One region of the Lactococcus sp. EKM203L genome, then DNA from elsewhere that is predicted to be linked to it. Evidence: riboswitches for the same ligand, from Rfam matches in the RefSeq annotation. Region 1 holds a riboswitch; the other holds the start of a gene.
What was found. A riboswitch is a leader RNA that binds a small molecule or an ion and turns the genes downstream of it on or off. The one in region 1 is predicted to bind thiamine pyrophosphate.

Region 1 (11,803 bases):
AAAAATATTTCTATTGTTCTTCAAAAAGCCATTCTCTTCTCAGGAACAATTGCTGGAAATATTAAACAGGGGAAAGCCGATGCAACTGATGAAGAAATGACTCGTGCTGCACGCATTGCCCAAGCCGCAGAATTTATTACAACTAAAGATGGTCAATATGATTCTGAAGTTGAAGAACGCGGAAATAACTTCTCAGGTGGTCAAAAGCAAAGACTTTCAATCACACGTGGAGTTGTTAAAAATCCAAATGTCTTAATTTTAGATGACTCAACATCAGCCCTTGATGCTAAATCTGAAAAACTTGTTCAAGAAGCTTTGAATAAAGACCTTAAAGACACAACCACAATTATTATTGCTCAAAAGATTTCATCAGTGGTTCATGCAGATAATATTTTGGTTCTTGACCAAGGAAAACTTGTTGGTCAAGGAACTCACCAAGAATTAGTTGCTGAGAATAAAATTTACCAAGAAATCTACGACACACAGAAAGCACAGGAGGACTAAGACATGGGAAATACCAAATCAACAAGAAAAATGTCTGACACCACACGTGCCATCCGATTTTTTTACCTCTATCTGAAAAGATATAAACTCCAATTTGCTGTAATTATGATTTTCATCATTTTAGCAACTTGGTTACAGGTTGTTTCTCCATCACTTTTGGGGGACGCCATCACTAATTTGACTAAATATGTGACTGACTTCTTTACACATCAACATGCTGGTCAATCCCAAGATGCACTACAACAAATTGCTCAACAATTAAGCCAACAAATGCACCAAACAGTAGATTGGCACAATGTTCCTGAAGTTGTGAAATCTTTGCCACAAGCAGCACAAGACCAAATCACTGCTAATCTTCCTAAAGGAACAACTTTAGAAACACTTAAAACAGTGGCAACTTCACATGCAGCCAGCACTTCTACATTCATGAAAGGAATGTGGCAATTGCTTGCAGTTTATGTAGCAACAGGTGTATCAATGTTGATTTATACCTTGCTCTTTAGCCGTATCGTTGCTCATTCAACAAATCGCATGCGTAAAGGTTTGTTTGGTAAACTTGAACGTTTGACAATTTCATATTTTGACCGTCATCAAGATGGTGATATCCTTGCTCGTTTCACATCTGACTTGGATAACATTCAAAATACTTTAAACCAAGCACTCGTTTCAGTTATTTCAAATGCTGCGGTCTTTGTGGGTGTCATTATCCAGATTTTCAATAAAGATGTGACATTTGCTTGGTTGACAGTTGCCGCTTCTCCAGTTGCCATTTTATCTGCTGTTATTATCATTCGTCAATCGAAAAAAGCAACAGACAAACAACAAGAAGAAGTTTCACATCTTAATGCCTATATGGATGAAAAAATCTCTGGGCAAAAAGCAATTATCGTTGAAGGTTTACAAGAAGATTCTATTAATGGATTCTTGGAACACAATGAAAATGTTAAAAAACGTACCTTTGCTGCTCAAGCATGGTCTGGTATGATTTTCCCATTGATGAATGGTTTCCAACTTTTATCAATTGCCATTGTTATCTTTGGTGGAACGGCCTATGTTCTTAACGATGATAGCATGTCAATTGCCACAGGTTTAGGGCTTTTGGTTGCCTTTGTTCAATACGTTCAAAGTTACTACAACCCAATCATGCAAATTTCATCAAACTTTGGTCAACTTCAACTTGCCATCACAGGGGCAACTCGTCTGAATGTCATGTTTGATGAACCAGAAGAAGTTCGTCCTGAAAATGGTAAGAAATTTGATACGATTAAAGACGGAATTCAAATCGAAAATCTTGATTTTGAATATCTTCCAGGAAAACCAGTCCTCAAAAAAGTTAATATTGATGTTGAAAAAGGACAAATGGTTGCCCTCGTTGGTCCAACTGGTTCAGGTAAAACAACAGTTATGAACTTGATGAACCGTTTCTACGATGTTAATGGTGGAGCGATTAAATTTGATGGAACTGATATTCGTGAATTTGATTTAGATAGCTTGCGTTCAAATGTCGGAATTGTTTTGCAAGAGTCTGTTCTCTTTGATGGAACGATTGCTGATAATATCAAGTTTGGTAAACCAAATGCTACTCAAGAAGAAATTGAAACAGTGGCTAAGACAACTCACATTCATGATTTCATTGATAGCTTGCCTGACAAATATGAAACACATGTTTCAGATGATGAATCAGTCTTCTCAGTTGGTCAAAAACAACAAATTTCTATCGCACGTACCATTTTGACAAATCCAGAACTTTTGATTTTGGATGAAGCAACTTCAAATGTGGATACAGTAACTGAACAACAAATTCAATGGGCGATGGAAGCGGCTATTGCTGGTCGTACTTCATTCGTTATTGCTCACCGTTTGAAAACAATTCTTAATGCAGACAAGATTGTTGTTCTTAAAGATGGTGAAGTTATCGAAGAAGGAAATCACCATGAACTCGTTGCTCAAGGTGGCTTCTACTCTGAACTTTATCACAATCAATTTGTTTTTGAATAAGAGATTATTCAGTTAAGCAATGGAAAATAAAATCACAGTTAAAATTTTAGCTGTGATTTTTTATTTAGATAAAAAAGTCTATGAAAAACTACTATAAAATGTTAAAATAGAGAGCGGTTCTTAAAAATATAATTTTTTTAAGACAATAAAAATGTGAAAAGTGATTTTGAAATAATATGAAAAAAATAGTAATTAATGGTGGGAAGCGTATTTCAGGAACCATTCCAATTTCTGGCGCAAAAAATTCAGTAGTTGCTTTGATTCCAGCAACTATCTTGGCTAACGATGTTGTAACGCTTGAAGGAGTTCCAGATATTTCTGATGTCACAAGTTTAGTCGAAATCATGGAAATCATGGGAGCAAAAATTGAACGAAATCTTGAAGAAGGACGACTTGTGATTGATACACGCAGTGTTGTTTCTCGTCCCCTTCCTTATGGAAAAATCAACTCTTTACGTGCTTCTTATTATTTCAATGGGGCACTTTTGGGACGTTTTGGTCAGGCGACAGTAGGCTTGCCTGGTGGCTGTGATTTAGGCCCTCGTCCAACGGATTTACATGATAAAGCCTTTAAAGCTTTAGGGGCTAAGAAGATTCAAGAAGAAGAAGCTGAGCACTTAGAAGTGATTGGTGATTCATTAGTAGGAACAACCATTTATATGGATGTTGTTTCTGTTGGGGCAACAATTAATACAATGCTTGCTGCTAGTCGTGCAAAAGGTTTAACTATCATTGAAAATGCTGCCCGTGAACCTGAGATTATTGATGTGGCGACACTTCTAAATAATATGGGCGCACAAGTTCGAGGAGCTGGAACTGACATTATCCGCATTACTGGAGTGGATGAAATGCACGGTGCTCAACATACAGTGATTCCTGACCGTATTGAAGCAGGAACTTATCTTGCCTTAGCAGCTGCTATGGGAGATGGTGTCATCATTGAAAATGTTATTTATGAACACTTGGAATCTTTCATTGCTAAACTTGAAGAAATGGGTGTAGGTTTGACCATTCGTGAAGATAGTATTGAAGTTCATAAATCAGAAAATCTAAAATCAGTCAATATTACTTCTGTTCCTTACCCAGGGTTTGCGACGGATTTGCAACAACCAATTACACCACTTTTATTGAAAGCAAAAGGTCGTGGTTCAATTGTTGATACGATTTATCAAAAACGTGTCAATCATGTCCCTGAATTAGCTCGTATGGGTGCTAATATTTCTGTTTTAGATGATCGAATTATTTATGACGCTCCTAATGAATTAACTGGCAGTTGTGTTCAAGCAACTGACTTACGTGCTGGTGCGGCTTTGGTTACTGCTGGAATTATTGCCAGTGGAACTACAAAAATCTCTAATATTGAGTTTATCCTACGTGGTTATGACCACATTATTGAAAAATTGACTGCTGTTGGTGTAGATATTCAATTGATTGAAGAGTGACAAAAGTGATTTATTTTCGTATAGACTAATGAGAAAGGAAATAAGATGGCTAATAAATTAAAATTTGAAATCATTGAAGAATTGATTGTTCTCTCTGAAAATGCAAAAGGTTGGCGTAAAGAATTAAATCGTGTTTCTTGGAATGATGCTGAACCTAAATATGACATTCGTACTTGGTCACCTGACCATGAAAAAATGGGTAAAGGAATTACTTTATCTGAAGAAGAATTTGGCGTTCTCTTAAAAGAATTAGGAAATAAATAAAAGCCCTGAGATTTCAGGGCTTTTTTTTAATGGGTAAATGTTATCACAATAAGGATAAGATAAATAATCAAAGTAATAAAGAAGGTCAAGCGCCACCAGAGTTTTAAAAAGCGACGATAGGTAAATTGTTTATAATAAAGCAAATCAAGCAACAACAAAACAAGCGCTAAGCCAGAAATGATTAGCAGGTAGTATGGAATGATGCTGATACTTGTAACATTTTTAGAAAAAATTTGCATCCCTAAGATGAGAAAGATTGTAAAAACATCTGGAATTTTTAGTTTGCGATTGGTTAAGTGACGAAGTCTAAAAAACTTGAAAATGAAAACCAATGCAATAAAGACAATAAGGGGATAAAGCGCCATAAGTACTTTTATAAACATAGACTAATTGTATCGGTTTTGCCTTAGTTTGTAAAGTATTTATTTGTGTGAGAAAGTGCACGAATAAGTGCTAAGCCAAAGATAGTGACAAGGACAGCTTTAATAATTTCAACAATGACAAAGGGTGTGAATCCAAGCTTTAAGGCCAATGACCAGTCGACATTGGTAAAAAATTTGAGCCACAATGTTCCGATAACTAACATAAGCAGGTGTCCTACAATATTTATGATAAAAGCAGGGATGGTCTTATAATTAATTTGATGAAGGCCAAAAGAAATAAGGGTTCCCATTATTAAAAAGGCAATTAGAAAACCACCTGTTGGACCAAAAAGAACCGCAATTCCTGATGTCCCACCAGTGAATACGGGAATTCCAATAAATCCTAGCAGGAGATAGAGTAAGATAGCAAAAAAAGTTTCACGCGCTTTTAGTACTGTGGCAACAAGTCCTACGGCAAGTGTTTGTAAGGTGACGGGCACAATACCAATTGGGATAGACAGAGGAGAGAGAACCGCAATAATTGCTGCACCAAGAGCAATTAGGGTTAAAGAATATAATTTTGTATTTTGCATTAAGAATCCTTTGTTTTATGTATAAAATAAAATATACTAAAAAAGAAGAATTTTTGCAAACTCTTGTTTTAATAAACAAAAAATTACTGACAGAAATTCTGTCAGTAATTTTATTCTCTAATTTCGACAAATTGAGCATGAACAAAGTCAGCAAGGACTTTAGGAGCGATTTTTATGCTACGCCCAACTTCGCCAGCTGAACAAACGATAAAGCCGTGCTCTAAGGCAATAGAATCAATGAAAATCGGGAATTTTTTATTTTGCCAAATCCCCACAGGATTATTTGCACCGTGAATATAACCTGTCGTTTTTTGCAAGTCTTTTTGAGGAATCATGCTTACTTTTTTATTGCCCGAAACTTTGGCCAATTTTTTTTCTGACAAATGCTCTGTCAGTGGAAGAATACCAATGACAGGGCCAGTTTTATCGCCGATTAGTGCTAGGGTTTTATAAATATCACTGCGGCTGATATCCTCAGGGAGGCTATTACTTTCTAAAGCGTTAATAGCAAGTCCAGTATGCTCAATTTTTGCCTTATCAAGAATTTGTTCTACAAGTGTTTTCTTTAATTTTTGCTTTTTAGACATAGCTTTATTATAGAAGAATTTGTGCTGACTGACAAGATAAAATAATTTTACTGACAGATTTATTTTTTTGTAAAAGTTACTGACAGATTTTATTAGTAATTGCTATAAATGAAAAGTTTAGGGAATTTTTTGACGAAAATGATCAAAATGACAAATGCAGCAATAGCAGTCAAAATTGCACTGATTCCATTGACAGCAAGAGAATAAGCAACGGCTCCCCAGCCTTTCCAAGCGTATTGGCTCCAGAAAATGATTCCGGCAATAAAATGGAAGAAGTATTTAAGAAGAACAGCAACAAAAGTTCCCAAAAGAACTGGTGCAAGTTTTAGAGGGGCTGTTTTTTGGCGGAAAAGTCCAGCAATTCCAAGTGAAACAGGGGCGATGAGATATTCAAGAAAAGCTTGAGACAAGGTTAAAATATAAGCGTGTCCAGTAATCATTGACAGAATTCCCCAGATTAATCCACCGACAAGTCCAGCTGTTAGGCCGCGACGAAAACTGAGAATAAGAATTGGGATACAGGCGATTTCAACAATAATCCAGCCATAAACAGTATTTGGAATAAGGCTGATGATGAAGGCGAGTGCCGCCATGAAGGCAATTTCCGTTAATAAACGGACATTGAACTTAGAATTAGACATAAAAAAACTCCTTTTTGATGCGCACAAAAGGAGGGTTAGAAATTAGACATTTGTCTTAACACATTCCTACGCTGGCATTACCCAGATCAGGTCAGATGGTATTTCTCGCTACTGACAGTTTTGTCAATAGACCCATTGTGCAAATATTTATTTTTACTCATTAAGTTTAGCATATTTTAAGTTGAAAAGCATTTTTTTAAGATTGTTAATCTATTTTATAAATTAAACTTAAAAAATATTTAAGGCAACATAAAAAATCAATAATTCAAAAGAAACGAAAGTCTGTTAGAATAAGTCTATACACAAATTCGGACAAAATAAAAGCGGTCGAGTAAGTAATTGTGAAGGTCAGCACAGAGAGCTTGTAGCGGTGAGAGCAAGCCTGAGTGAAGCGATGAAAATGGCTTGATAAGCGTAGCAAGAGTGAGGTTTAACTAAGCTCTTGACGGAATGGTTCTCGTTATTGAACTTGAAAGTTGCCTTTGGGATCTGAAAATTTTCAGTGAACTAAAAAGTGCTTAAATCAAGAATGGTACCACGATATAGCTCGTTTCTTTATATGAAATGAGCTATTTTTATTTAGCATGAACGCTTTATCTTGAAGAATTTGTTTAGATTTAGAAAAATTAACAGGTGCACGGTTAATTTTTCTAATAGATGTAAAAGTTTATCAAAAGGGGAATAATTGATTTTGAAAAATAAATCAATTAGAAAAAAGGGAGAAGAAATGAATCCAAGAAACAGAAATATTTTAATTGTCGTTATTGTTGTTGTAATTGTTGCTATCGCTGCATTTTTCGGTTTTAATCATAAATCTGGTGAAAGTAAAACGGCAAATAAAACTGTGAATATTGGAATAATGACAGGAACAAAAGAAGATGATGCCATTTGGTCAACTGTTTCTAAAACAGCTAAAGATAAATATGGAATTACTTTAAAATTCACTCATTTTACAGATTATACACAACCAAATACAGCTTTGAAAAACGGCGATATTGATTTGAATGCCTTCCAACATTATGCTTTCTTGAATGCTTGGAATAAAGCTAATGACGGTGATTTGAAAGCAATTGGTAATACAACAATTTCACCAATTCGTCTTTATTCTAAAAAAATTACTTCATTGAGCCAAATTAAATCAGGAGATACAATTGCAGTACCTAATGACGCTTCAAATGAAAGTCGTGCACTTTATGTCTTGAAGAATGCTGGTTTGATTGGCCTTTCTGTATCAGGTGATACACTTGCGACAGTCAAAGATATTAATTCAAATCCAAAAAATTTGGTCATTAAAGAATTAGATGCGGCACAAACACCGCGTGCGCTTGATTCAATTACAGCGGCAGTAATTAATGACGATTTTGCAACAACAGCAAAATTAACGGTTGAAGAGTCTATTTATACTGAACCTGTAAACAAAGATAGCGAGCAATGGATTAATATTATCGTTGCAAATAAAAAAGATGCTAATAACAAAATTTATAAAGAAGTTGTGAAAGCCTACCAAACTGAAGCAACGAAAAAAGCAATTGAGAAAGCTTATCCTGATAAGAGAAAAATTGCTGCTTGGGGATTGAAACTCGACTAAGTAATTTCGTTAAAAAGTAACGGTTAGGTGAAAACTTTGGAAATTTCTACTTTAGAAATTTCTGCCTTAGGGCTAATAAATTTTACTGACAGAAGACTCAAACTGATTACGAACGGTTTGGTCAGTAGAAATTGGAGAAGATTATGAATCCTAGAAATCGTAATATAATTATTGGAATAATTGTTGTTGTTATTGTAGCTATTGCTGCATTTATCGGCTTTGGTCAAAAATCTCAAGCAAATAAAACGGTAAATAAAACAGTGAAAATTGGGATAATGACAGGAACAAAAGAAGATGACAGCATTTGGCAAACGGTAGCTAAAACTGCTAAAGATAAATATGGAATTACTTTGAAATTCACACACTTTACGGATTATACTCAGCCAAATACAGCATTGAAAAATGGCGATATTGACTTAAATGCCTTTCAACATTATGCTTTTTTAAAAGCATGGAATAAAGCAAATAATGGCAATTTAGTGGCGATTGGGGATACAGTGATTTCGCCAATCAGTGTTTACTCAAAACAACTCGAAAATATTTCAGATATCAAAGAGGGTGGAACCATTGCGGTACCAAATGATGCTTCTAACGAAAGTCGTGCCCTTTATGTCTTGAAGTCTGCGGGCTTGATTAAATTGGATGTTTCTGGTCAAACACTGGCGACGGTCAAAGATATCACATCAAATCCAAAAAATTTGGTCATTAAAGAACTTGATGCTTCACAAACTGCGCGTGCTTTAGATTCAGTCGATGCAGCAGTTATCAATAATAATTATGCCGTTACTGCTGGTTTAAAGAAATCTGATGCCATTTTTACAGAACCAGTTAATAAAGATAGCCAACAATGGATTAATATTATTGTTGCTAATAAAAAAGACGAAAACAACACTGTTTATAAAGATGTTGTCAAAGCTTATGAAACAGAAGCAACCAAAAAAACTATTGCTAAAGCTTATCCGGACAAGAGTACAATTCCTGCTTGGGGCTTGAAATTAAAATAATTGTTTTTAATACTCAAATAAGTCTCTCTTCATTGAGAGACTTATCGTTCAAAGAAGGTCTGGACACTTGTGAAATAGAATATTTTATAAGTATTCAGTAGAATTTGGGGAAAAATTTGAATCCGAAAAATAGAAATATTATTGTTGCACTTGCAGTGATTATCGTTGTTGCTTTGGTTGCTTTCTTTAGTTTAAATCATCAAGCAAGTAAAAAATCAACCGCTCAAAAAACAGTTAAGGTTGGAATCATGAGTGGGGACAAGCAAGACCAAGAGGTTTGGAAATCAGTAGCTAAAACCGCCAAAGAAAAATATGATTTAAAGCTAAAATTTGTTTATTTTTCTGATTATAATCAACCTAATGAAGCACTTCTTTCGGGAGATATTGATGTCAATGCCTTTCAATCTTATAATTATGTGAAAACTTGGAATAAAGCACATAAGAGTGATATTGTGGCAGTAGGAAATACTTATATTACACCAATGCACATTTATTCAAAAGAAGTCAGCAAATTGTCAGATTTAAAAGAAGGGTCAACCGTTGCAATACCAAACGATGCTTCAAATGAAAGTCGGGCATTGTTCGTGCTCCAAAGTGCAGGTTTGATTAAATTGACAACAAGTGATTCTAGCAAATTAGTTGGCTTACCAGATATCACAGAAAATCCGCATCAATTGAAATTCAAGGAAGTGGATGCAAGCCAAACACCGCGTGCGCTTGATTCTGTTGCTTTGTCAGTGGTTAACTATAATTATGCAACCGCAGCTAGCTTACCAAATTCTGAATCTGTCTATATGGAACCTCTCAACAAAACTTCTGCTCAGTATATTAACTTTATTGCTGCGACAAGTAAAGAAAAAAATAATAAAGTTTACAAAGAAGTTGCCAAGGCTTATGCTTCAAAAGCGACAGAAAAAGCAATCAAAGAACAATATCCAGATGGCGGAGAATTGCCAGCTTGGAACTTGAAACTTTGAAAATGAAAGGATTTATTTATGAATCCAAGAAATCGAAAAATTCTTTTTGGAAGTTTGCTTTTGCTGGTTATTATCGTTGGTTTAATCACTTTTACTTTAAGGCAAGGAAAAAGCAAATCTACTTCTGTCAGTAAAATCGTAAAAATAGGTTTGATGCCTGGTGGGAAACAAGAAGATGCCATTTGGAAACAAGTTCAAAAAAATGCAAAAGACCAATTTGGGATTACTTTAAAATTTGTCAATTTTACTGACGGAGATCAGCCCAATAAAGCTTTGGCTAACCATGAAGTGGACCTCAATGCCTTTCAACATTACGCTTACTTGAAATCATGGAATAAAGCTAATAATGGAAATATCGTATCAATTGGTGATACAATTATTACGCCGATTCATTTGTATTCGACAAAGTATAAAAATGTGACGGAAATTCCTGATAAAAGTACGATTGCTATCCCAAATGATGTTACCAATGAAAGCCGCGCCCTTTATGTTTTAAAAAATGCAGGACTCATTAAACTTGATACTTCTAGAGGAGCATTAGCAACGGTTAAAGATATCAGAGATAATCCTAAAGGCTTAATTATCAAAGAAATTGATGCAAGTCAAACCCCACGTGCGCTTGATTCTGTTGCTGCAGCAGTCATTAATTATATTTTTGCTATTTCAGCAAAAATTTCGGAGAAAGAATCAATTTATCAAGAACCTTTAAATGAAGATTCAGCTCAATGGATTAATTTTATTGCGGCAAATCAGTCTGATAAAAATAATAAAGTTTATAAAGAAGTGGTCAAAGCTTATGAGCAAAAAAATATCGCTGATACCATTAAAAAAGAATATCCAGATGGTGGAGAACTCCCCGCTTGGAATTTAAAATTGTAACTAAGAAAACTCGTCAGAGACGAGATTTTCTGTCAGTACTGACAAAAGAGAAAATAACTTTGTCAGTACTGACAGAGAATGAAAAAAGATAAAGGAAAACAATATGACAGCAATTATTGAATTAAATAATCTTTCTGTACAATTTCATCAGAAAGGACGATTAGTCACAGCAGTAAAAGATGCTACTTTACACATTGAAAAAGGGGATATTTATGGAGTAATTGGTTATTCTGGGGCTGGTAAATCAACTTTGGTCAGAACCATTAATCTCCTTCAAAAACCGACCAAAGGTCAAATTGTGATTAATGGTGAGAAGATTTTTGATAGTGAAAATCCTGTAAAATTTACTGGCGCGAAATTACGTGAGTTTCGTCAAAAGATTGGGATGATTTTTCAACATTTTAATCTTTTAAGTGAAAAAACCGTTTTTAATAACGTGGCTTTTGCTTTACAGCATAGCCAAATCGAAGATAAAAACGGGAAAAAACGTTATCTTACAAAAAAAGAAAAAACGGATAAAGTGACCGAATTATTAAAATTAGTTGATTTAGAAGAGCTTTCTGATAAGTATCCAGCTCAGCTTTCTGGGGGACAAAAACAAAGAGTTGCTATTGCGCGTGCACTTGCTAATGACCCTGAGATTTTGATTTCAGATGAAGGAACATCAGCACTTGATCCAAAAACAACCAATCAAATCTTAGATTTACTTAAATCTCTTCATGAAAAATTGGGAATCACAGTTGTTTTAATTACACATGAGATGCAAGTGGTTAAGGAAATTGCTAATAAAGTAGCTGTTATGCAAAATGGTGAAATCATTGAACAAAATTCATTAATTGATATTTTTGCACAACCTAAAGAAGCTTTAACAAAACAATTTATTGAAACAACAAGTTCGGTCAATCGTTTTATTGCCAGTCTTTCTAGAACAGAACTTCTGGCACAATTAGCAGATGACGAAGAA
Region 2 (11,803 bases), on a different contig from region 1:
CGCAACAATCCTTGAACTTTCTGAACTTGTAAAAGCAATCGAAGAAAAATTTGACGTAACAGCAGCAGCTCCAGTTGCAGCAGCAGCAGGTGCTGGTGATGCAGCAGCAGCTAAAGATTCATTCGACGTTGAATTGACATCAGCTGGCGACAAAAAAGTTGCAGTAATCAAAGAAGTACGTGGAATCACTGGTCTTGGACTTAAAGAAGCTAAAGAACTCGTTGATGGTGCACCAACAATGATCAAAGAAGGTCTTTCTGAATCAGAAGCTAACGAAGTTAAAGAAAAACTTGAAGCAGCTGGTGCTTCAATCACACTTAAATAAGAATTTTATTCTTGTTTAAAAAGAAAATTGAATATTATCGATTTTCTATTAAAAATACTACCAAGTCTTTTCTTGGTAGTATTTTTTTTGCTATCTATGAGTCTCAAATTTTCAAAATACTTCTTCAAATAGAGCAATAAGTTTAACTGGCCCAATACCAGCAGGAATAATCGTATATGGTTCAAAAATTGTTTGTTCAGTTGAATCGACGATACTTGTCCAACCGGCAAACTCGTAGCCACGCAACTCGGGTTTTAGATAGGGAATGAAATTTTTTTCAACTGTTCGTACATCTGAGGGGTGGGTCCAAGAGAGTTCGACCTTGTTTATTGTACGAGAAGAATAGCGAATTTCGTATTCTAAAGGTGTCCACTGGGCATATAAATCATATTCTTTACCAACATTTTGAAGGTAATCACCTGCAGTCCAAAGGAAATCGGGGCTTATTCCTGTTTTGTGTAAGGCAGAATTTGCACCAGCATAGAGTGCAGCTTGCTCGCGGGAGATATTATGCGGGATCACATAATGACTATCGCGAACAATTTTCCAACCTTCAAAGTGGTAACCAGGCAGAGTGAGCGAAAAATCAGCAATTTCATGTTCTGTTTGACTAACGTTTGAACTAATTGTCAATCCGACTTGTCGCTTATTTTCAAAAATAGGCTGATAATCTTGTCTATTTTCAAACTTGACAGATGGACTAGTGCCACTATTTTTAATAAAGTTTTTCATTTTATCAGTGATGTTAAAATAATAGTTAAAAGTTGTTGATTGCTTGTTTGGATTCATAGGAGACTCCTTTCTCATCATTCAAAAATTAAAAAGTAAAACTACAATTTATAATTATAATCTTATTTTATAATATTTTTATTATAAACGATAATGATTTGTGTATCTTTAATGTTAAGAGCTTACTGTTAATTTCAATAATTGTTTAGAGATTAAAGAATATCTTGTCTTTTCAGACTTAAAAATAAATCAAAATTCACAAAATTTCAATTGAATATATTTTAAAGAAAGAGAATTTCTCTTTTTTTTTTTTTTTGACAATGACTGTCTACAAAAGATGAATAAAGTGCTAATGAAAATCTATTTTGTCAGATTTAATCAATAATTGTCAGCTAATAATTACAAAATTAATTGATTTATGTATTTTATTAATAGATTAATAGGCTAATAAATTCCAAATTTAATCTTATTCCATGCAATATATTTGCTCTTGAAACCAATATCTATTAGAATAGAAGTGAAGTAGGTAATAAACTACAACAGGAATAATTTTAGATGAAGCAAAAAGTATATTTATAAAAATAGATGGTGAGGTAGAGATGAAAAAGTTACTCTTTATATTTGGGACTAGGCCAGAATTTATTAAAGTTTATCCAGTAATCCAAGAGGCGAAAAGGCAAGGCAATCCAATTGTTCTGGTTAACACAGGGCAGCACAAAGAAATGCTCAATGAACTTTTAGATGAATTTTCTGTGGAAGTTGATTACGATTTAAAAATCATGGAAAAATATTCTGGTTTATCAGAAATTGTGGCAGGATCAATTAGCGGTCTTGACCCAATTATTAAAAAGGAACAACCAGATGTCATCTTAGTTCATGGTGATACTGCAGCTACTTTGGCTGGAAGTTTGGTTGCTTATTTTAATCAGATAAAGTTGGCACATATTGAAGCAGGCTTGCGAACTTACAATAAATTTTCACCATTTCCTGAAGAAATGAATCGTCAAATTGTTGGTTTAATGGCTGATTATCATTTTACACCAACGGAAATGACGAAAGAAAATCTTTTAAAAGAAGGTAAGCCCAAAAAACAGGTTTTTGTAGTTGGAAACAGTGCTATAGATATGTTTCAGTATACTTTAAAGGATGATTATACAAATGAAGCTTTATCATGGCAAGCTGATAAGAAAATGATTTTAGTGACGGCTCACCGTCGTGAAAATTTGAGTGATTTAGAAGAAATTTTTGATGGAATTGCAGAGATCGCTGATGAATTTAAAGAAACACATAAAATCATTTATCCAATTCATATGAATCCAATCATTCGTGAAAAAGCGCAAAAATTACTGGAACATAGTAATATTAAAATCATTGACCCGCTGGATACAATTAACTTTCATAATGTGATGCGTCATGCCGAGTTGATTTTAACTGACTCTGGTGGAATTCAAGAAGAAGCGGCTTTCTTAGGGATTCCAGTGCTTGTTTTACGTGATACAACTGAAAGACCCGAGGGTGTACTGGCTGGTACTTTAAAACTTGTGGGGACTTCAAAAGAAAATATTGTTAATGAGACTCGGACTTTACTGACAGACAAGACTAAATATGAAAGGATGTCAGGAAGTAAGAATCCTTATGGTGACGGAACAACTTCCTTGCAGATTGTTAATATTCTAAATGAAAAATAAAAAAATTAATTTAAAGTCTTTCCAGTCTGTCTGTCTCATTTTTATCTTCCTTTTTAATTTTGAGTTTATTTTCCGCTTATCAAATTTTACTTCTAGAGAAAAATTCTTTACCATTTTCTTTTTTGTGGCTCCTTTGATGCTTAGCTCATTTTTTATCATTACGGATAGCGAAAAAATTCCGAATTCAGTTAGAAATTTGAGTATTCTCGGTGTCTTTGGTTTCCTGATGTATGGTTCCAATCGCTTAATCGTTTCCTTGACTTACCTTATAGGTGGGGAACATGCTGTTCCACAGTTATTTCCCTTCCGATTTTTGATTGCTATCTTCATTTTACTTTGTTGTGCTTTAGCTTATTATGTTTCAACAAAGAAGAGGTTAATTTATAAATTAGCAACATTGATTGCTTCTTTGTGGTTCGTTACATTGCCAATTATAACGATTCAATTCATTATTAAATTCTTGGTTGAACATCAAGGGTTTGATTTCTCGCTTGTCAGTAATATGGATATCAGGTATCTGATTGTACCATTTATGCCAATCATGTATTTGAGTTTTTGTAAATTTAGTGGGATTGATGCCAAACAATTAGGAAAGAATATCAAATATACGGTTTATGTGCTCTTAGTTGTCTACATCGTTGCATTAATCGTTTATTCAGGAACTCAAGTAAATATTACCTTTAATTTTGCTCAAGAAGGTTTCTTTAATAGCATTGAGCTTAACTATAATGTCTTTTTGGCACATTGGATAGAAGGATTGACTGTATTTTCTCAATTCGTCCTACCAATTATTGCTTTTGCTTTAGTTATTGGATATAAGGGAGAAAAATCAAAGAAAAAGATACTGTCATTAAAACCAATTTATGTATTAATACTGGTTGCTCTGGGAGTTTATGCTTATCTTTTCCTTCTTAATCCACCAACTAATTTTATTCATTTTAATAACAAAATTTTCAATAGTTATTTTGCGCTACAAATTTTTGAAGTTGTTGTGATTATGCTTTTGACAATCTATACAGGTTTGAAAAAATTTATCAGACCAAGAACGAAGATATTGCTATATATTGGTTCAAGCTTGCCTTTCCTCTATTTATATATTGTAAGATATCATTATTGGAAACAAAGTTATTTGGTTTTTGATATTTTTGACCGTATCAATTATATTTTCTTTATTTTTTCAGTTTTCGTATTTCTTTACTATACGGTAGAAGTCGTTATTTTGTGGTATTCATATAATAAAAGACAAAAGATAACAGCATTAGATTTCAAAGATGAGAAAATAAAAAAACAATTTCATATTTATGTTTTGATTCCGTGTTTGAATGAAGAATTGGTTATTCAAACAACTTTGAAAAGTATTTTGAAAAATAATTATGAGAATTTGGTAGTAACTGTTATTGATGATGCAAGTGATGATCGGAGCTTAGAAAAAATTTCTGAAATTCAAGATTCTCGATTGAATGTTCTAAGACGTATTAAACCTAATGCGCAAAAAGGAAAAGGGACGGCTTTGAATTGGGCTTATTATCAAATTAGTGAGCAAATTCAAGAAGCTGGAATTGCTCCGGAGGATGTTCTTATTGCGATAATTGATGCCGATACAAAACTTGATAACAATTATTTTGAAAAAGTAAATATGGTTTTCAATCATGATGCTAAGCTTAATGGTTTGCAATCCAAGGTTCGTGTTGCCAATTTGCTTAAAGATGCTTCACAAGACTTGGAATTTTCTGAAATTATCAATGCGACACAGATGTTTCGGACTTTGACCAATACAGTTGCTTTTGGTGGAAATGGACAGTTCTGTAAATTAAGTACTCTTCAGGCATTGAATGAAGACCCTTGGACAGATTCTCTTGTGGAAGATTTTGATTTATCAACCCGTCTGTTTCTGTCAGATATTGAAGTTAAAAATGCTCAATTTGATGATATTTACATTGAACAAACAGGGATTATCAATGATAATGAAGCTTTGGTTAAACAACGAGTGCGATGGGCGCAGGGAAATATCCAATCTTCAAAATATATTTTACCGACGATTCGGTCAAAAAAATTGCAGAATAAACAGAAGTTTGAATTATTGATGACCCTACTGAAACCTTGGTTAATGGGGATTGAATATATCATTGTAATTTATACACTGATTATGATTGTTAATTCTGCTATCCTATCAGGGATTACTCAATCACTTAAAATTGTTGTTGTGCTTTTTATCGTGATGTCAATTTATATTATCTTTGTGAATTTTGTATGGGCTATTCTTTATAACAAAGGAAAATCTCAAGAAAAAACAAGGGTGTGGGATGTAGTGAAAGATACGGTTAATCTGACGAAATTTCTACTTATTTTAACTCAAATTTATCCACAGTCAGCCATTCGATATTTCAACTCTAAAAATGATTGGGTAAAAACTAATCGTCAAGAAGAAAGTGTTGACCCTCATATTGATGAGTATAAAAAATAAGAAAAACCTGCCTTTTGGGCTAGGTTTTTTCTTTTGTATATTTGCGAAATTAGTTTTTTTAGTTTAAATATGTTAAAGTAGTTGTAGTTTTAAAAATAAATCAATAACACAATGGGTACTGGTAAAAACTAAAATTACCGGTTGAGAAAGACCATCAGACTTGAACAGGTTAAGACCTGCGTAAGAATGTGTCCGAGTTTTAATTGTATTTTCTTTATGAAAATCTTTTAGCTTACTTTCTTATCATACTAGAGCCCTCCTTGTGTCTATAAAGGAGTTTTTTGATGTCAATTTTAGAAAAGATTCAAGAAAAACAACCACTTATCTTAAATTTAGCGAATTTTGTAACTCCACAAAGAGTTGCGGATGCGATTAGTTTTGCTGGTGGTTCACCATTAATGACTGCGGAAATTTCAGAAAGTGAAACTTTAGTTGAAATTGCAGATGCTGTAGTGGTTAATATTGGAACCATTTCAGAAAAGGATTATCCGCTTTTTTTGACTATTTGTCAGTTAGCAAATCAAAAGCACAAACCTTTAATTTTGGACCCAGTTGCTATCAATGTCCCTTTTAGAGCAAATTTTGTCAAAAGATTAATGCAAGAGGTAAAATTTGATATCATTCGTGGGAATTCAGCGGAAATTGCTTGGTTTGCTGATAAAGAAAGCTTGAACAAAGGAATTGATGCACTTGAGTCAAATTTAGAAGTTGAGCACGCGCGAGTTGCTGCTCAAAAAACAGGGGCAGTCATTATTCAAACTGGAAAAGTTGATGTTATTTCTAATGGGTTTGAGGAACTATTTGTTGAAACTGATAGTCCACTTTTTAAAATTAATGTTGGCTGTGGGGATATGTTGTCAGCAATTGTTGGAACTTTTGCGGCTGTATCTGATGATTTATTTAAGGCGGCTTATGAAGCGACAGAATTCTTCGGTGAATCTGGTGTGAAAGCTACTGAGCAAGTAGAAAATCTACCAGGAAATTTTGTGAATCGTCTTCTTGATAAAATTTATCAAGCGACGCAAGAGGTTATATAAGGGAGAAAAAGAAATGATTGATGTTTCTCAAGTTGTGACAATCGCTGGAATTGATTCTTCTGGTGGGGCCGGTATTAATGCTGACCTAAAAACTTTTCATAATCAAAAAGTATATTCGGCAACAATTGTGACAGGGTTGACAGCGCAAAATACCTATGGAGTACAAGAAATTTTACCGACAAATAAAGCTTTTATTTTGGCTCAATTTGACTCAGTATTTTCTGATTTGGAAATTTCGGCAGCTAAAACGGGGGCACTTTTTGATACTGCTCAAGTTGAAGCGGTAATTCAAGGCTTGAAAAAATATAAACCGAAGCATTTGGTGGTGGATCCAGTAATGGTGGCTAAAGGCGGGGCAATTCTTTTGACAAGAGAAGCCATTGATTTGATAAAAAATGAATTGTTACCTTTAGCAGAATTGGTCACTCCCAATTTGGAAGAGGCAGAGGTTATGTGTGGCTATAAAATTATTGACGAAAAGGAAATTTTAAAAGCCCTTCATGATATTCAAAAGTTAGGTGCTAAAAATGTGCTGATTAAAGGGGGACATGGTAATGGAGAACTGGTCAGAGATTATTTATTGATGACAGATGGTTCTGTCAGTACTTATGACTCTAAAAGATTACTGACAGAAAGAACACACGGAACCGGAGATACACTTTCTTCTTATATTACAGCTCATTTAGCTTTAGGAGAAGATTTAAAAGAAGTGATGTCAAAAGCTAAATTGTTTATTACTGAAGCTATTTCACAAACAATTAATGTTGGTCACGGTCATGGACCGTTAAACCATTGGGTGACAATTAATGAAAAATAAAATTTTAGACCTGAGGGCGTATTTTATTGCTGGCCCACAAGATTTTCCAAAACTTTCAATTGATGATGCAATCGATAAAATTTCTGTAATCATAAAAAGTGGAGTAACGGTTTATCAATTTCGTGATAAGGGAACAATTTATAAAAATAATAATCAACGATTAGAAGTAGCAAAAAGACTACAAGAAGTAGCTCAGAAAGCGGCTGTTTCTTTTATTGTGAATGATGATGTTGAATTAGCGCGTGAACTGTCAGCTGACGGGATTCATGTCGGACAAGACGATGATTCTGTCAGTAAAATTCGTGAGCTGATTGGACAAGAAATGTGGGTAGGACTTTCTGTCAGTAATGATATGGAATTAGAAAGCGCTCAAAAAAGTGGAGCTGACTATTTGGGAATTGGTCCAATTTATCCAACAAATAGCAAGTCCGACGCAGCAGAACCAATTGGGGTTGACCATTTAAGAAAAATGCTTGAGCATAATCAATTACCAACTGTTGGAATTGGTGGAATTACTGAAAATTCACTGACAGAGCTTTCAAAAATTGGTCTGGGTGGAGTTGCGGTAATTTCTTTGCTGACAGAATCCGAAAATTACAAAAATATGGTTCAAAAAATTAAGCAAAATATTAGATGAAAAAGATGTTGTACCCTTAAAAATACAACAAAACAAAATGATTCCGTTTTCTTTTTATTATATAAATTAAACTTACACAAATGTAAGTTTTTTTTCTTTAATAAATGTTATAATCAGAGTCATAAATGATATGAGATTAACTGATTATTCTAAAAACCTCTTATTACTTTATATTTAAAAGGAGTTCCAATGGACAAGAAAAAAGAAATTCGTCTATTTTTGGCTAAAACAGTATTTTACTTTATAATTATTTTAATTCTGCTCTATCTTTATTCCTACAGTCATACTGGCGGAGCACACTTTATCTATAACGAATTTTAGAGAGAATTATCGAAGGAGTTAATTATGAAATTATTAGAACAAATTTTTGAAATTGCAAAAAAAGAACCAGACCTTATTGTACTTGCCGAGCGTGAGCAGAAATTTACTTACCGTCAATTATTTGCCGCGGTTTCACATATCTCAGAACAAATCAATGAACGCAATTTAAATCAGCGTCCAATCTTGATTTTCGGTAAAAACGATTTTATCACTTTAGCAGCCATGCTTGCGACAAATTTAACTGGTCACGCTTATATTCCTGTTGATGCTCACACACCATTTGAGCGGACAGAAATGATTAAATCAGCGGCAAAACCAGCGGCGGTACTCACTACAGTTGAGCTGTCAGCAGATTTTGAAGCACTTTTTACTGACAGAATTTCTCTTGAACTTACTGACCAGATTTTGACTGACAAACTTCCAGCACTTGATTTTTCTAAAGCTGTTTCTGGAAATGACAGCAATTATATTATTTATACTTCTGGAACAACAGGAGTACCAAAAGGTGTTGAAGTCAGTCATGATAATCTTGTGACTTTCACCAATTGGATGAACAATGATTTTATGAAAATTGAAAATAATCAAATCTTGTCACAAGCCCTTTACAGCTTTGATTTATCAATTTTCAGCTTGTATCCAAGTCTTACAACTGGCGGAACATTAATTTCACTCTCACGTGACGAAACAACCAACTTCAAATTACTTTTTGAGCGTTTGAACAAAACGGTCATTAATACTTGGATTTCAACACCATCATTTGTTGATATTTGCTTATTGGACCCTTCGTTCACTGAGAAAGAACACCCTCAATTAGTTCAATTTATTTTCTGCGGTGAAGAATTAACAAAGAAAACAGCAGAAAAATTACTGACAGCTTTTCCGTCAGCAACTATATACAATACCTATGGTCCAACAGAAGCAACAGGAGCCATTTCGTCAGTAAAAATCACGAAAGAATTACTGACAGAAAATGATCGTGTCCCAATTGGTTTTGCCAAACCAGGTGTTGACTTAAAAATTATGGATAAGGAAATCATCATTGTTGGTGATTCGGTAGCCAAAGGTTACTTTGAAAATCCAGAAAAAACTGAGCAAGCCTTTTTCACAGTCGACGGAAAACCCGCTTATCATACAGGAGATGCCGGTTCAATTTCCGCTGACGGAATGCTCCGTTACCAAGGACGAATTGATTTTCAAGTTAAATTTAATGGATTCCGTATTGAACTTCAAGATATTGAAGCCAATATTCAAAACTTAAAAGAGATTGAAAAAGCGGTAGTCTTACCGAAAACAAATGACCAGCATAAAGTCACCGCATTAATCGCTTATTTAGAAACAGAAAAAACATTTGAAGACCGTGCAGCCGAACGCGCCTTCACAAAAGAACTCAAAGCTGAACTTTCAAAAACAATTATGGATTACATGATGCCAACTAAGTTTGTTTATCTTAAAAAGTTCCCATTGAATCAAAATGGCAAAGTTGACCGCAAGGCACTCGCCCAAAAAGAGCGAGGTGACAACTAGTGCAACCCTATTCAACACCCTTTTACTTCGTGATTTTAGGACTTGCTTTAATTCCTATCGTTATTGCCCAGCTTCTGGGCAAAAAACTCATGTGGTATCAAGTCCTATTGACCATCGCTTTTCTTTGGCTGACATTTTCGGGAACAGTGACAATTTGGGCATTAATCGGCTTCGGAGTCTTCCAGACCATCATTGTAAAATTCTATGAGTGGTATCGAGTAAAACAAAACAAGAATCAGAGTTTTGTTTTCTACCTCATCATTCTGCTCTCTATTTTGCCATTAGTGATTGTCAAAGTGCATCCTCTGTTCAATCCAGGACCTGGACCAGGTTCAATTCTTGGATTCTTAGGAATCTCTTACATCAGTTTTAAGACAGTAGCCATGATTATGGAAATACGAGACGGACTTATTAAAGCCGTTCCTCTTAAAGAATTTCTATATTTCCTCTATTTCTATCCAACGATTTCATCAGGACCAATTGACCGCTTCCGACGTTTTGTTAAAGAACTAAAAGCGCCAGTTGTCACTGAGAAATACCTTGATTTATTAAATAAAGGTGTCTTTAGAATTTTCCAAGGTTTCCTTTATAAATTCATCATCGGATACTTGATTGACCAATATTGGCTACATGGCATTGCAATCTCTGCAACGATACACCCAAGCTTCTTGAATGTTTCATCATCAATGTATGCTTACGGACTCTATCTATTCTTTGATTTTGCTGGCTACTCACTCTTTGCCATTGGTGTCAGCAATTTAATGGGATATGACCTCCCACACAACTTTAACAAACCCTTCTTAGCTAAAAATATTCATGACTTTTGGCAAAGATGGCACATGACTTTGAGTTTTTGGTTCCGTGACTTTGTATTCATGAGATTAGTGAAAACATTCATGGTTAAAAAATGGTCGAAAAATATGATAACCATCTCAAATGTTGGTTACCTCGCAAATATGTTACTCATGGGATTCTGGCATGGTTTAACTTGGTATTACATCCTTTATGGTTTCTACCACGCTATGTTAATGATTGGGTATGACGCATGGAAACGTCTGAAGAAACGTAAAAACTGGAAAATTGCAGATAATAAATGGACAAGTGCTATAAGTATTTTCATTACATTTAATCTAGTATTTATCAGTTTCCTTATTTTCTCAGGAATACCAAATCACATCATTATGCACTGCATAGATCCACATTTCCCACTTCCTAACTTCTAAAAGGCGTTAGGCATATCATAAAAAAACATTAGGAGAAACAAAATGAAAGAACAAATTTTTGATATTATCGAAACCGTATCAGGCACAGACGAATTCCGTGAAGACTTAGACATGGATTTATTTGAAGAAGGAATTCTTGATTCAATGAGAGCCATCATGCTCATTGTTGAATTAGAAGGCGCTTTTGATATCAGTCTTCCACCATCAGAAATGGACCGTGAAGATTGGAATACAGCAAATAAAATAGCAGCACGCGTTCAGGAAAAAAAGGATGAAAATTAAAATTTTTAGAGCCATTGGCCCATTAATTGCAGCTTTAGCCCTTGTTGGCTTACTGATATTTCTCCCAATAAATGTTGGTATGAAATACTCAAAAGACCAACTTATTAAATTTGCTCAATCACCACTAAATACTCCAAGCTTTACAGGCTATTCAATTAAAAAACAAGCCTATTCAGACCCCGAGTTTTTACCAGTTCTTGGTTCATCAGAAATGGAACATGTGGATTCTTTTCACCCAAGTGCCTATTTCAAAAAATACAATTCTGGTTTTACGCCATTCTTAGTAGGACAACCAGGAACAACTACTTTAACCCACTTTTTCTACATGAACTCTGTGGCAAATGAGTTAAAAAATCGTAAAATTGTTTTTGTCATTAGTCCACAATGGTTTTCAAAACAAGGAATTGTTGAAAGTGAATTGAAAAACTTTGTATCCAAAGGTGAGATTTACGGTTGGTTAAAAGAAGCAGATCCTAAAGAAAATACCACCACCCAACTTGCAAAACATTTATTAAGATTTAGATCGCTTAAATCTGAAGAGACGATTTATAATTCTCTAGAACGTCTAGCAGATAAAAAACCACTGACCACTCTACAAAAAATGACTGTGGCGACCAATCTTCAATTTTGGCGAAAAGAAGATTTACTCTTCTCAAGTGTTTCACAATTCACAGCACAACCTCTTGGACTTACACCAAAAATTAATAAGTTTGCTAAAGAATTACCCAATGATCCAACCTCTGAAAACTTAGAAAA

Region 2: it holds a riboswitch for thiamine pyrophosphate, as region 1 does, so the genes downstream of both, thiM (hydroxyethylthiazole kinase) here and thiT (energy-coupled thiamine transporter ThiT) in region 1, are expected to answer to the same signal.

The regions. Positions count from the first base shown of each region.
Region 1 is NZ_JAALEQ010000002.1:169,908-181,710, reverse strand. Features, by position in the region: gene HFD15_RS04105 (ABC transporter ATP-binding protein) at 1-504, shown strand, start outside; gene lmrD (multidrug efflux ABC transporter LmrCD subunit D) at 508-2,502, shown strand; gene HFD15_RS04095 (UDP-N-acetylglucosamine 1-carboxyvinyltransferase) at 2,679-3,944, shown strand; gene HFD15_RS04090 (YdbC family protein) at 3,990-4,208, shown strand; gene HFD15_RS04085 (DUF3397 domain-containing protein) at 4,235-4,591, opposite strand; gene HFD15_RS04080 (biotin transporter BioY) at 4,615-5,163, opposite strand; gene HFD15_RS04075 (aminoacyl-tRNA deacylase) at 5,274-5,750, opposite strand; gene thiT (energy-coupled thiamine transporter ThiT) at 5,843-6,391, opposite strand; TPP riboswitch at 6,438-6,537, opposite strand; gene HFD15_RS04065 (MetQ/NlpA family ABC transporter substrate-binding protein) at 7,119-7,979, shown strand; gene HFD15_RS04060 (MetQ/NlpA family ABC transporter substrate-binding protein) at 8,123-8,983, shown strand; gene HFD15_RS04055 (MetQ/NlpA family ABC transporter substrate-binding protein) at 9,100-9,960, shown strand; gene HFD15_RS04050 (MetQ/NlpA family ABC transporter substrate-binding protein) at 9,979-10,839, shown strand; gene HFD15_RS04045 (methionine ABC transporter ATP-binding protein) at 10,943-11,803, shown strand, end outside.
Region 2 is NZ_JAALEQ010000005.1:33,732-45,534, reverse strand. Features, by position in the region: gene rplL (50S ribosomal protein L7/L12) at 1-325, shown strand, start outside; gene HFD15_RS09545 (hypothetical protein) at 437-1,114, opposite strand; gene wecB (non-hydrolyzing UDP-N-acetylglucosamine 2-epimerase) at 1,654-2,742, shown strand; gene HFD15_RS09535 (glycosyltransferase) at 2,732-5,206, shown strand; TPP riboswitch at 5,308-5,410, shown strand; gene thiM (hydroxyethylthiazole kinase) at 5,491-6,243, shown strand; gene thiD (bifunctional hydroxymethylpyrimidine kinase/phosphomethylpyrimidine kinase) at 6,257-7,060, shown strand; gene thiE (thiamine phosphate synthase) at 7,050-7,697, shown strand; gene dltX (teichoic acid D-Ala incorporation-associated protein DltX) at 7,887-8,018, shown strand; gene dltA (D-alanine--poly(phosphoribitol) ligase subunit DltA) at 8,043-9,542, shown strand; gene dltB (D-alanyl-lipoteichoic acid biosynthesis protein DltB) at 9,542-10,765, shown strand; gene dltC (D-alanine--poly(phosphoribitol) ligase subunit DltC) at 10,808-11,047, shown strand; gene dltD (D-alanyl-lipoteichoic acid biosynthesis protein DltD) at 11,037-11,803, shown strand, end outside.